One region of the Nonomuraea sp. JJY05 genome, then DNA from elsewhere that is predicted to be linked to it. Evidence: riboswitches for the same ligand, from Rfam matches in the RefSeq annotation. Region 1 holds a riboswitch; each other region holds the start of a gene.

Region 1 (4,257 bases):
GCGCACCAGCCTGGCCCGGCGCGCCATGCGGTCCTTGGCCACCTGGTCGGCCCGCGCGAGGTGGTGCACGCAGACATATCCGGCCACGGCGCTGCCCAGGCGCAGCGCGCTGATGTCGACGCGCACGTCGAGCAGGGTCCCGTCGTCGCGTAAGCGCTTGGTGCGGACCGACACCTGGCCGCCGGTGCGCACGCGTTCGAGCACGGCGTTGTGCTCAGCGGTCAGCTCGCCCGGCACGATCGGCGCCCGGCGCCCGAGCATCTCCTCCGCCGTCCACCCGAACAGCCGCTCTGCCGCCTCGTTCCAGACCAGAACGCTCTGATCACGGTCGACGACCACGACGGCGTTGGGCGAACCGGCGAGGGCAGCGCGAGCTATCTCGTCGTCACTACCGGCCCATTCGTCCCCCACTCCTCCATAGTGCACGTGGCGTGGTGAGTGCGTCGGGCGATCCGTCCGATACGCTGCGGGCACGGTGATTCTCGGCTGCGGGAGGCTGGTGGCATGTCGAGCGGCGACCTCGATGCCCTGTTGCGCGTGACCTCCAGCACCTATCGAGGTGAAACCCATCCTGACATCGCGTTCGGCACCTATGACGGGGCCGTCGGCCGGCTGGTGCTCGCGGTCACCGGCAAGGGCATCGCGGCGTGCAGCTTCGAGCCGGAAAACGCCGTGTTCGAGCTGGTCACGAGGCACGTGGGCACGTTCATCGGGCCGGACCCGCGCCGGCTCGACCCGGTGCGCAGGGAGCTGGACGCCTACTTCTCCGGCCGCCTGCGCGCGTTCACCACGCCCGTCGACCTGACCCTGGCGACCTCCTTCGCCCGCACGGTGCTGCAGAAGACGATGGCGGTCCAGTACGGCACCACCACGACGCTGGAGGAGATCGGCGCGAGCATCGGCAGGCCGCGCGCGCTGCGGGCGATCGGCAACGCGCTGGCCTCCAACCCCGTGTGCGTGATCGTGCCGTGCCACCGGGTGGTGCGTGAGGACGGCGCGCTCGGCGACTACGCGGGCGGCGCGCTCGCCAAGCAGCACCTGCTCAACGTCGAAAAGCGCGCGTCGACCAGCCGATCAGCAGGGTGATCAGCGCGGCGGCGATGGCCGCGCCGAGCGCTCCGTTCATCCACGGCTGCCGGGTGAAGCCGATGGCGTCGCGGATCCCCTGCCAGAAGTCGTCCCATGGCTTGACCGTGGGCGTGGAGGTCGTCAGCCAGTACGCCACGAAGCCGAGGGCCCACGGCACCAGCCTCGACCAGCGCGAGGGCGCGTTCTCCGCGGTGTTCCAGCTCCGCGAGCCGCCGAGCACGAAGTAGTCCACGGCCAGCACCGCGAACATCGGCACGAACACCGCCCCGATCACCCCCAGGAACGCCCCGTACGAGTTGACGTCCACGACCAGGGCGATCGTCACGCTCAGCACGCCGATGGCGACGGAGAACAGGCGCCGGTCGACCCGCGGCATCAGGTTCTGCAGCGAGACCGTGGTGGAGTAGACGTTGGCGAACGACTGGTCGGTCTCGCGCAGCACCAGGATCGCGAAGAACAGCGCGCCCAGCGGCACCGCCACGAACGGGCCGAACACCGACGTCCCGTCGGCCGCCACCCTGTCCGCCCCCGCCATGGCCACCGCGAACACGCCCAGGCCCAGGCAGGCCACCTGCGCCAGCGTGTAGCCCCCGACCACGCCGGTGAACGCGGCCCTGCTCGACCTGGAGTGCCGGGCGAAGTCGGCCGCCATCGGCACCCACGACACCGACAGCGCGATCACGTAGTCCACCGCCGGGGCGAACGCCGTCCAGGACCCCCCGGTGTGCGCGGGCGCCCTGGTCAGGAAGAACCAGGCGAACCACACCATCGACACGATCACGCCGATGGTGACGTACCGCCGCAGCAACCTGACCGACCCGAGCGGCCAGATCGTGAGCGCGGTGGTCAGCACCCCCGCCGCGATCACCCACACCTGGTACGGCACGGCGCCGAAGATCGCGCTGGCCGCCTTGGCGATCACCCACAGCTCGAACGCGGCCCAGCCGAGCATCTGGACGATGTTCAGCACCGTGGGAACGTACGAGATCCGCGCCCCGAACAGGCCCCGCAGCAGCACCATCGCGGGCTGTCCCGTCTGGGTGCCCGGGACGGCCGACAGGCCCACCATGGCGGTGCCGATCAGGCTGCCGACCACGGTGGCCAGGAGCGCGGCGGTCAGGCTGAGCGGAGCGTTGCCCAGGGGATTGAGCAGGAGCAACGCTCCGGAGAAGCCCAGGAGGCTGACTCCGAGGTTCGCCCAGAGCGCACCCTGGTCGAGCACGCCCAGGGTCTTCGGCGGCCTGCCTTCGAGGGTCAGCGGAACTTCGTCGACGACATGCGTCATCGCACACTCCCTACGCCGGCATTACCCGGACAGGTTCGTGCGGTCGGCGACGGCCTCAGTCGCCCTCTCAGCCTGGTTGCCCCAAGCTCCCGCGTTGACAGGTATGGCAAAGCTGGGATCAACCCAGCTTGCGACCCCATGATGCCCTACTCCCACGCCAAATTGCCAGACCGGCCGGCGCGACCACGGAGGACGAGAGGCGTTCGCGGGCGTCCACGACATCAGGCTTCTCGCCGTCCACAGCCTGTGTCTTACGGGAATCTCCTCACCCGACGCCCTGACCTGCAGCTTCTTCCCGAGCCGCATTCCAGCACGTGAGATGTCGCCGCGCTGTATCCACAGCTTGTCCACACGTCATCCACAGCACGGGCAGGTCCCCGGCGCAAGTTCACACAGGCTGTCCACAGGTCTGCCCACAGGGCGATGTGCGTTCCCGAACGCAGTAGCGGAAGCATCCCCCAACCGGTCGCGCGCCCGGCCGCTACGCCACGAACGGCTGCTGCCCGGTCTCGCTGACCATCGGGCGGCGCGCGAACTCCCACGACTGCATGCCGCCGCCCACGTTGACGGCGTCGCGCCCGAGCTGGTTGAGCCAGGCCGCGACCTGCAGGGACCGGCCGCCCACCCGGCAGACGACGTAGACCGTGCGGTCGCCGGGCACCTCGTCGACCCGCCCCTGGATCTGCGTCATGGGGATGTGCACGGCCTCCGGGGCGTGCCCTGCGACCCATTCGTCCTGCTCGCGGACGTCGAGCAGGTAAGCGTCTGCGGGAACGGCACTGGCCTCTATCTCAGGAACGGTCATGACTCCATCATCTCGCGCCTGGCGTCGTAGGCCGCACGCGCCGCGGCGATCTCCTCCTGGTGCGCCTCCGTCCAGGTGACCAGGGACTTGATGGTCTCGTGCAGAGTACGGCCGAGCGGCGTGAGCGCGTAGTCCACCCTGGGCGGCACGACGGGGTGGACCGTGCGGCTGACCAGGCCGTCGCGCTCCAGCTGGCGCAGGGTCACGCTGAGCATGCGCTGGCTGACACCGTCGATCTCACGGCGGAGCTGGGTGAAGCGCAGGCTCTGGCAGTCGAGCAGGGCGATCACGAGCAGCGACCACTTGTCGGCGATGCGGTCGAGGATCTGGCGCACTTCGCAGTCCTCGCGCGTGTCCCACTGGCGCACGTCGTAGTCGTCGAGCGGTTCCACGGTGTCTTCTTCCATCGGGCTCATTTGAGAAGGCGGGACAGCCGGCGGTCGGCGAGGGGCTTGCCGCCGGTCTGGCAGGTGGGGCAGTACTGCAGCGAGGAGTCCGCGAAGGACACCTCGCGGATGGTGTCGCCGCAGACGTCGCACGGCTGCCCGGCCCGGTTGTGGACCCGCAGTCCCGACTTCTTCTCCGCCTTGAGGTCCTTGGCCGCCAGCCCGTGCGCCCGCTCCACTGCCTCCTGCAGGGTGGTGACGATGGCCTCGTGCAGGTCGGCGATCTGCGCGTCCGTCAGCGTGGCCGCGATCTTGAACGGGGACATCTTCGCCGCGTGCAGCACCTCGTCCGAGTACGCGTTCCCGATGCCGGCGACGATCTTCTGGTCGCGCAGCAGCCCCTTGATCTGGATGCGGTTGCCGCCCACGATGCGCTTGAGCGCCTCGACGGTGAAGGACTCGTCGAGGGGGTCGGGGCCGAGGGCGGCGATGCCGGGGACCTCGTCCGGATTTTTGGTGACATAGACGGCCAGGCGCTTCTGCGTCCCCGCCTCCGTCAGCTCGAAGCCGGGCGCCAGCCCCTCCTCGTCGGGCGCCAGCCGGACCCGTACCGCGAGCGGGCTCTTGCCCGGACGTACGGGCTTGGCTCCCGACAGGTCGTCGCGCCAGCGCAGCCACCCCGCCCGGGCCAG
Region 2 (4,257 bases), on a different contig from region 1:
CTTGGCCTCGCCGATGAACCTCCGGACGAACGCCGGGTCCTCGGCCAGCGAAGGGTGCATGACCTTCAGCGCCACCGTCCGGTCCAGGCGGACGTCCAGCGCGAGGTAGACGGTCGCCATACCGCCCCGGGCGATCCGGCTCTCGATGCGGTATCGCCCATCGAGGAGCCGCCCGACCAGGGGGTCCGCAGTCGTCGTATCCACCCCGCTGAGTTTACGGGCGTTTTGCCACTGGGAGGGCCTCGCCGCCCGAAACCGATGCTGAGACGTTCCCGTTGGAACGTCCCAGCTCCCCACGCGTCACTCGGGTCAGGGAGTCATCGGTGAGGAGGCCTCGGCGTAGCGCCTGCGCGGGATGCGGCCCGCCAGCCGCGCCAGCCGTCCGGCCTCCACGGCCTGCTTCATGGCGAGCGCCATGAGATCGGGCCGCTGCGCCCTGGTGACCGCCGTGGCCAGCATGACGGCGGCGCAGCCCAGCTCCATCGCCAGCGCGGCGTCGCTGGCCGTGCCGATGCCCGCGTCGAGCACCACCGGCACGGACACGGCCTCGACGATCAGCTCGATGCTGTGCGGGTTGCGGATGCCGAGGCCCGAGCCGATCGGCCCGCCCAGCGGCATGACGGCCGCGCAGCCCGCCTGCTCCAGCCGCCGCGCCAGCGCGGGGTCGTCCCCGATGTACGGCAGCACCACGAACCCGTCGGCGACCAGCCGCTCGGCCGCGTCGAACGTCTCGATCGGGTCGGGCAGCAGCGTGCGCTCGTCGGCGATGACCTCGACCTTGATCCAGTTCGTGCCGAGGGCCTCCCTCGCCAGCCGCGCCGTCAGCACGGCCTCGCCCGCCGTGAAGCAGCCCGCCGTGTTGGGGAGCACCTTGATGTCCCGCTTGCGCAGCACGTCAAGGACCGAACCGGGGGCGCTGGGGTCGACCCGCCGGATCGCCACCGTGGTCAGCTCGGTGCCGGAGGCGGCCAGCGCCTGGTCGAGCACGTCGAGCGAGGGCGCGCCGCCGGTGCCCATGATGAGCCGGGAGGAGAAGCTCTCCCCGGCGATGATCAGATCATCCACCTTGCACCGCCGTCAGAACCTCCACCCGGTCACGGTCGCTGAGCGCCGTCGTCTCCCACGAGCTCCGCGTGACCACCTCGTCGTTGACGGCCACGGCCACTCCGGTGGTGGCCGTGGTCAATGTGCGTACGGCCTGCGCCACGGTCATGCCGTCGGCCACCTCGTGCGAGGCTCCGTTGATCGTCACAATCATGAAATTTCCCGAAATCTCCCAGGTGAGCACATTGCCGCGAGCTCGCCCTCCTCGCCCAGCAGGATGTCCGCCGTGAGCGGCGACAGGAGCACGCCGCCCCGGTGATGACCGGTGGCCAGCGCCAGCCCCGGGGTGCCGCTCGGCCCGATGAGCGGCAGGTTGTCCGGCGTGCCCGGCCGCAGCCCGGCCACCACGTCGGAGACCTCCAGCTCGGTGACGCCCGGCACCAGCTCCCTGGCGTCGCGCAGCAGCTCGTAGAGCCCGCCCGCGGTCACCCTGGTGTCGAAGCCCATCTCCTCCTGCGTGGCCCCGACCACCAGCTCGCCGTCGCCCCGGGGGACGAGGTAGACCGGAGTGCCGTGCACGGTGCCGCGGACGCACCGGGTGAGCAGCGGCTGCGGGGAACGCAACCGCATGATCTGCCCCTTGACCGGCCGCACCGGCACCTCGGCCAGCCCGGCGCTCCACGCCCCGGCCGCCAGGACCACCCGCTCCGCCCGCAGCTCGGCCCGCCGGTCATCGTCGCCGGACGGCTCCAGGCGAACCCCCGTGACCCGGCCGCCGTCGCGCAGCAGCTCGCCGGCGCGCGCCCGTACGAGCTGGACTCCGCGCCGCTCGAGCGCGGCGAGCAGCGCCGCCGTCACGCGGCGCGGGTCCACCCAGGAATCGCCGGCGGCCAGCAGCCCGCCCCGCACCGAGGGGGCCAGCATGGGCTCCAGGCGGCGGCACTCGCGGCCGGTCAGCCGCCGGACGGGCAGCTCCAGCTTCTCCAGGTAGGCGGCCAGCTCGTCCAGCGCGGCCAGGTCGTCCGCCCCGAACGCCACGTCGAGGGTCCCCTCGGAGCGCAGGTCCAGGGCCTCGGGGCCTGCCAGACCCGCGTCGGCGGCCAGCTCGGCGGCGAAGTCGGGCCAGCGGCGCAGCGACGCCACGCCGAGCCGCAGCAGCGGCACCTCCGTGTAGGTGACCTCGCTGACCGGCGCCAGCATCCCCGCCGCCGCGTGCGAGGCCCCCGAGGCGGGGGCCGGGTCGACCAGGGTGACGGGCCGCCCCTCGCGAGCCAGCCGCCAGGCCACGGAGAGCCCGACGACCCCGCCGCCCACGATCACGTCCATCCGCGCTCCCTTCGCCGGCATGATCCGGATCAGGTGTCTTGCGGTCGAAGGCCCGAAGGCAGCCTTCCTCTCAGCCCGGTCACGGCCGGACTCCCGCGCGTCTTACGCCCCCAGCCTACGGCCTCGCTGCGACGCCCGGACACCGGCCCACGTTAGGGTCATGAACGTGAACAGAGTCGTGGTGGTGGGAGCGGGCCTGGCCGGAGTGCGCACCGTGGAGGCGCTGCGCGCACGGGGGTTCGGCGGAAGGATCACGCTGGTCGGGGAGGAGCGGCATCGCCCCTACGACCGTCCACCGCTGTCCAAGGCCGTGCTGTTCGGTGACGCCGACACCAGCTACGTCGACACCGACCTCGCGGCGATCGACGTGGAGTTCCGGCCAGGGGTGAGCGCCAAGGCGCTGCGCGAGGGCGTCGTGGAGACCACGGAGGGCGAGATCGGCTACGACGGGCTGGTCATCGCCACCGGCGCCGAGCCGATCAGGCTGCCCGGCGACGGCCCGCAGCACGTGCTGCGCACGCTCGACGACGCCCACGAGCTCAGGGCCGTGCTCGTCCCCGGCGCCCGCGTCGCGATCATCGGCGCCGGCTGGATCGGCGCGGAGGTGGCCACCGCCGCCCGCCGCGCCGGGTGCGCGGTGACCGTGATCGAGGCCGGCCCGGCGCCGCTCGCCACGGCCGTCGGCGCCGAGATCGGGGCCCGCACCGAGCGCTGGTACGACGGCATCGACCTGCGGCTCGACACCATGGTCGACTCCGTGGACGAGGGCGGCGTGCGATTGGTGGGCGGCGAGTTCGTGGACGCCCATGTGGTGGTCACGGGCATCGGCGTGCGCCCGGCCGTCGAATGGCTCACCGGCGCCGACATCGACCTCCACAACGGCGTCGTCGTGGACGAGCACCTGCGCGCCTCCCTCCCCGGCACGGTCGCCGTCGGCGACTGCGCCGCCTGGTGGTCGCGCCGCTGGCAGACCAGGCTCAGGGTCGAGCACTGGGACACCGCGCTCAACGCCCCCGAGGTGGCCGCCGCGAGCCTGCTGGGCGAGGACATCGCGTACGATCCCGTTCCGTACTTCTGGTCGGAACAGTTCGGGCACATGGTGCAATATGCCGGTCATCATTCGGCCGGAGAGCGCTTGATCTATCGGGGCGAGCCGGAGGGCAAGTGGTCGGCCGTCTGGCTCACGGCCGACGACGTCCTCGCCGCGGTGCTCGCCGTGGACCGGCCGCGGGACCTCGTACAGGGGCGCCGCATCATCGACGCGGGACACCGTCTCGACGCGGAACGCCTGGTAGATCCAGAAGTCCCTCTACGGGATTGTGTTGTTTGAGCAAGCACGGCATGTGGTAGTTGTGGTTTCGTGACGCTTTCTGTTGCACAGATCGACCGGGAGACCGACCAGCTCGTCGACGAGTGGCTCACGCTCCCCGAAGTGGCCTCGCGCCTAGACCTTCCGATCGGCCGGGCCAAGCAACTCCTCAAGGACCACAAGCTGCTCGGTGTACGCCGGGGGAGCGGCGGGCCGCAGGTGCCTGCGGTGTTCCTCGATGGAAAGGATGTGATGAAGGGCCTGCCCGGCACGCTGACCGTGTTGCTGGACGCCGGCTACGACGATGTCGAGTCGCTGCGCTGGCTCTTCACCCCTGACGAGTCCCTGCCCGGATCGCCGATCGAGGCGATCAAGGCCGGCCGTCATACCGAGGTCAAGCGGCGTGCCCAAGCCCTCGGTTTCTGAAGCCCGCCTCTATCTCTGCACCGACGGCCGCCGCGACCGCGGCGACCTGGCAGAGTTCCTCGACTCGGTGCTGGCCGGCGGCGTGGACATCATCCAGCTGCGGGAGAAGGGCCTGGAGGCCCGCGAAGAACTCGCGCTCCTCGAAGTCTTCC
Region 3 (4,257 bases), on a different contig from region 1:
CGCCGAGCGCCCGATGCTCGTCTTCCTCGACGACGCCGCCGACACCGCCCAGGTACGCGCCCTGCTTCCCGGCAGCGGCAGCGCGGTGCTCGTCACGAGCCGCCGGCGCATCGCCGAGCTGCCCGGCGCGCTCCAGCTTGAACTGGACGTGCTCCCGCCCGCGGAGGCCGAGGAGCTCCTGGGCCGGATCGTCGGCCCCGAACGGGTGGCGGAGGAGCGCGAGGCCGCCCAGGCGATCGTGCGCTCCTGCGGCCACTTACCGCTGGCCGTCCGGGTGGCCGGGGCCCGGCTGGCCGGACGGCCCGGGTGGTCGCTGGGCGTGCTTCGGCAGCGGCTGGCGGACGAGGCCGGCCGCCTCGACGAGTTACGCGCCGGCGACCTGGAGGTACGCGGCTCGTTCGAGCTCAGCTACCGGCGGCTGCCCGACGACGCCGCCCTGGCCTTCCGCGCGATCGGCCTGCTCGGCGAGCAGTCCGTGCCGGGCTGGGTGGCCGACGCCGTGCTCGACCGGCCCCGGTCCGACGCCGTCGTGGACACCCTGGTGGACGCCAACCTCCTGCGGCTGGCCGGCACCGACCACGTCGGCCAGCCCCGCTACCGGCTCCACGACCTGATCCGCTGCGCCGCCAGGGAGAAGGCGGGCGGCGACACCGAGCGGCACGCGCTGGCCCGGGTGCTCGGCGGCTGGCTGACCGCCGCCGAGCACGCCTCCTTGCGACTGCCCACCACTCTCTTCGGGCTCACGTCCGACCTGGCGCCCCGCTGGAGCCTGGAGCGGGAGACCCTCGGCCGGCTGACCGCCCAGCCGCTGTCGTGGTTCGACGCCGAGCGGGAGTCCCTGGTGGAGGCCGTACGGCTGGCCGCCGGCGCGGGCCTGGCCCAGTCCGCGTGGGGGCTGGCCGCCACCCTGGTCCCGTACTTCGACCTGCACTGCCGCCTGGACGAGTGGCAGCTGACGCACCGCCTCGCGCTGGACAGCGCCCGCGCGGCCGGCGACCGCCACGGGGAGGCCGCCATGCTGCGCGGCCTGGCCCAGGTCTGCCTCTACCAGGACCGCTACGCCGAGGCCGAGGACATGTTCCGGCGAGCCCGCGCCATCTTCCACGAGCTGGGCGACACGCGGAGCGAGGCCATCTCGATCTGCGGGCTGGCGGCGGTCAACCAGTTCTCCAGCCGCCATCTCAAGGCGCTCGGGTCCTTCCGGCAGGCGCTGGCCATGTTCCTGGCCATCGGCGACCGCAGCGGCGAGGCGTACGCGCGGCAGGCGATCGGGCGCGTCTATCTGTCGCTGCGGGATCTGCGGCAGGCGTCCAGGTGGCTGGGGGACGCGCTGCGGCTGGCCGAGGAGCTCGACGACGCCCACCGCGAGGGCTGCGTGTCGATGCAGCTCGGCCGCATGTACGACCTGTTCGCCGAGTCGGACCGGGCCATGCGCTACCAGGGGCACGCGCTGGACATCTTCGAGGCGCTGGGCGACCGCCACTGCGGCGCGTACGCGATGCGGAACCTGGGCGGGCTCCAGGTGGCCAGGGGCGAGCGTTCGGACGGCTCCGACCAGTTGGAGCGCTCCCTGGTGATCTTCCAGCAACTGGGGGACCGCAGCGGGGAGGCGGACACCTACCAGACGCTCGGCGAGCTGTACCGCTCGGCCGGGCGTGCCGCGCTGGCCACCCATTACCTGCACCAGGCTCGCGAGCTGCGCCGGGAGCTCAGCGCGTCGTTCGCGTGAGGGCCGGCTGGAGCCACCGGCCGGTGGGCCAGGCCTCCAGGCGCCAGGCGCTGTCCCAGAACATCCACTCGTACTCGGTGGCCCGGCAGAACGCCTCGTCCATCGCCCGGCGGGTCTCGGGGTCGGCGGTCTCGGCCAGCCGGTCGGTGATGGCCTTGGCCTGCTCGACCGAGGCGGCGAAGGCGGGGTCGGAGTAGGTGCCGATCCAGGTCCGGTACGGGTGGTCGGCCGCGCCCGCCGTACGTTCGAGCAGCGCCGCGCCGACGTCCTGGTAGACCCAGAAGCACGGCAGCACGGCGGCGGCGAGCACGGGCAAGGGCGCGGCCAGGGCGGTGGCCTGGAGGTAGGAGGAGTAGGCCAGGCAGGTCGGCGAGGTGGCGACGGCCGCCGTCTCGCCGGCCGTCAGCCCGAACTGCTCCAGGTAGCCGGTGTGCAGGGCCCGCTCGACGACCAGCGCCGTGTGCGCGCTCTGCGCGAAGAACGCGGCGTCGGCCGGGGCGGTGGCGCGGGCCGAGGCGGTCGCGAGGACCTTGGCGTAGGCCACCAGGTAGCGCCCGTCCTGGACGAGGTAGAACGCGAAGCGCTCGCGGTCGAGGGTGCCGTCGCCGAGCGCGGTGTTGAACGGGTGGTCGTGGATCGCCTCGAGCAGCGTGGCCGTGCGCGCCCAGATCTTCTCACAGAAGGTCACCGATGACGTCCCTTCGCTAGTGCGAACTAGATCAGGTTCGACGGGTGTGATCTCAGCCCGGCAGCCCGGGCACCCCGCGTCGCCGCCAACGCTAGCAGAAGGCACGGCCCGGTCGTGAGGAAGGCTCGGGAGCTAGCAGCCGAGTAGGCCCAGGGGGCCCACCTGGATTCGAACCAGGAGAAGGAAGCCCTCGAATGGCCTCACGACCGGAAGCCGAACGTATCAGGCGGGGATCAGTTCGTGCAGCGTCCCGGCCGTGTAGACGCGCGACTCCGCCGGGAGGCCGGCCGGCGCCTCCAGCCCGATATAGGTGGTGTGCCCGGCCGCCGAGCTCTTCGCGCGCAGCAGGTCGGCCAGGTAGCGAACGCGCAGGTGGTCGCGTTCGACGATGGAGCGCACCAGCAGGGAGGCGCTGACCCGGTTGCCCTCCACCTGGTTGAAGCCGGGGTGCCCCTTCAGGTAGAGGTGCAGCCACTTCACCAGCCAGCCGCCGTCGGCGCCGCGCAGGAAGACGAGCGGCAGGGCGATCCGGCCGGAGCCGCGCAGGTCCGACTTCATGCGCACGGTACGCGGCTCGAACGGGCTGCCTTCCTGCTCGGCGTCCCTGGTCATGTAGCCGAAGAACGCCTCGGCGGCCTCGTCGAAGCCTTCCCCGGCGTAGACGTTCACCTGCGGGATGATGATCGGCTGGGTCGCGGCGGCGAGCCGGATGTCGATGAACTCGGACGCGCCGTCGGGCGCCTCGGTGAGGTCGCCGGAGTACTGGGCGAAGCCGTTGGTGTAGTTCGTCCAGGAGATGTGCGTCGGGTTGTCATAGGTGGCGTCGAGCATGAGCGCGGACAGGTCGTAGTCGGTGCGCTGCCGGGCCTCGTGCCAGTGGACGAAGAACCTGAGCAGCTCGCCGTCCACCGCCGACACCGAGCCCCGGGGCAGCATCCCGAGGCCGGGCACGACGGCCTTGCCGGACAGCGGCAGGGCGACGTCCAGCACGTCGGGATCGACGATCAGCTCGCCGGGGTCGGGGAGGCGACGGGCGATCTCCTGGTCCAGGATGCCCAGCGCCCGCGCCAGGGCCTCCTCCTCCAGCGGCGAGCGGGAGTCGGGGGCCGCCCACGCCCTGCCGTGCCGGTTGACGAAGACGCGGCCCGCGACGGGGGTGAGCCGGTTCTGCAGGTGCTCGCGCAGCGACAGCAGGACGCGGCCGGAGGCGCCCGAGACGGCGCCTTCCACGGCCTCCAGCACGACCGTCGTGGACAGGCCGGTCCGCAGCAGGTGGTCGAGGCGGCGCAGCAGCGCGCCGGGCGCCCTCTCCAGCAGCTTCACGGCCTCGGCGGCACGGCCCGACGACAGGGCGGCCTCGACCCGGCCGTCCAGGCTCGGGGCCCGGCGGGCGCCCCTGGCCGTTTCGAAGACGTCCTGGGCGCGCGGGAACTGCGGGTACTCGTGGGGGTGCAGCCGTTCGCCGAGCCGCTTCCACTGCTCCCGGTGGCGCGGAACGTCGCCGAGCTTGGCCGGGGAGGCGACCGCGTCCAGGGCGCCCAGCAGGGTGCGGCGCTCGGCCCGGCGGAACGAGCGGAACCTGGTGGGCTCGGCCAGCGTGACATCGCCGCCGGAGCTGCCGCAGGCGAGCCGGAGCACGTCGGTCACGGTGTCGACCAGCAGCGGCCGGCCCCCGGCCAGCCGGACCTCGTTGACGATCGCGCGGTTCTCGCGCACGGGGATGCGCTCGGGCTCCTCGGCGCAGGACCCGGCCAGCAGGCGCAGCGCCTCCAGGTCCTCGGCGGCCAGGGGCACCTCGGAGCCCGCCAGCGAGAAGTAGAGCTCCCGGGCCTCCGACTCC

The links. Region 1 has a riboswitch for thiamine pyrophosphate ahead of ACFKCF_RS17455 (purine-cytosine permease family protein). Riboswitches for the same ligand answer to the same signal wherever they lie in the genome.
Region 2: linked by a shared signal. The riboswitch ahead of thiO (glycine oxidase ThiO) and the one ahead of ACFKCF_RS17455 (purine-cytosine permease family protein) in region 1 are both predicted to bind thiamine pyrophosphate.
Region 3: linked by a shared signal. The riboswitch ahead of tenA (thiaminase II) and the one ahead of ACFKCF_RS17455 (purine-cytosine permease family protein) in region 1 are both predicted to bind thiamine pyrophosphate.

The regions. Positions count from the first base shown of each region.
Region 1 is NZ_JBIEIS010000010.1:124,828-129,084, reverse strand. It holds gene ACFKCF_RS17465 (ATP-binding protein) at 1-411, opposite strand, end outside; gene ACFKCF_RS17460 (methylated-DNA--[protein]-cysteine S-methyltransferase) at 505-1,086, shown strand; gene ACFKCF_RS17455 (purine-cytosine permease family protein) at 1,043-2,374, opposite strand; TPP riboswitch at 2,365-2,477, opposite strand; gene ACFKCF_RS17450 (rhodanese-like domain-containing protein) at 2,856-3,179, opposite strand; gene ACFKCF_RS17445 (winged helix-turn-helix transcriptional regulator) at 3,176-3,586, opposite strand; gene ACFKCF_RS17440 (Fpg/Nei family DNA glycosylase) at 3,592-4,257, opposite strand, start outside.
Region 2 is NZ_JBIEIS010000009.1:129,246-133,502, forward strand. It holds gene pknB (Stk1 family PASTA domain-containing Ser/Thr kinase) at 1-204, opposite strand, end outside; gene ACFKCF_RS15720 (thiazole synthase) at 310-1,065, opposite strand; gene thiS (sulfur carrier protein ThiS) at 1,058-1,258, opposite strand; gene thiO (glycine oxidase ThiO) at 1,255-2,370, opposite strand; TPP riboswitch at 2,360-2,477, opposite strand; gene ACFKCF_RS15735 (NAD(P)/FAD-dependent oxidoreductase) at 2,531-3,700, shown strand; gene ACFKCF_RS15740 (Rv2175c family DNA-binding protein) at 3,731-4,105, shown strand; gene thiE (thiamine phosphate synthase) at 4,083-4,257, shown strand, end outside.
Region 3 is NZ_JBIEIS010000074.1:1,403-5,659, forward strand. It holds gene ACFKCF_RS57955 (BTAD domain-containing putative transcriptional regulator) at 1-1,729, shown strand, start outside; gene tenA (thiaminase II) at 1,710-2,417, opposite strand; TPP riboswitch at 2,409-2,504, opposite strand; gene ACFKCF_RS57965 (hypothetical protein) at 2,640-4,257, opposite strand, start outside.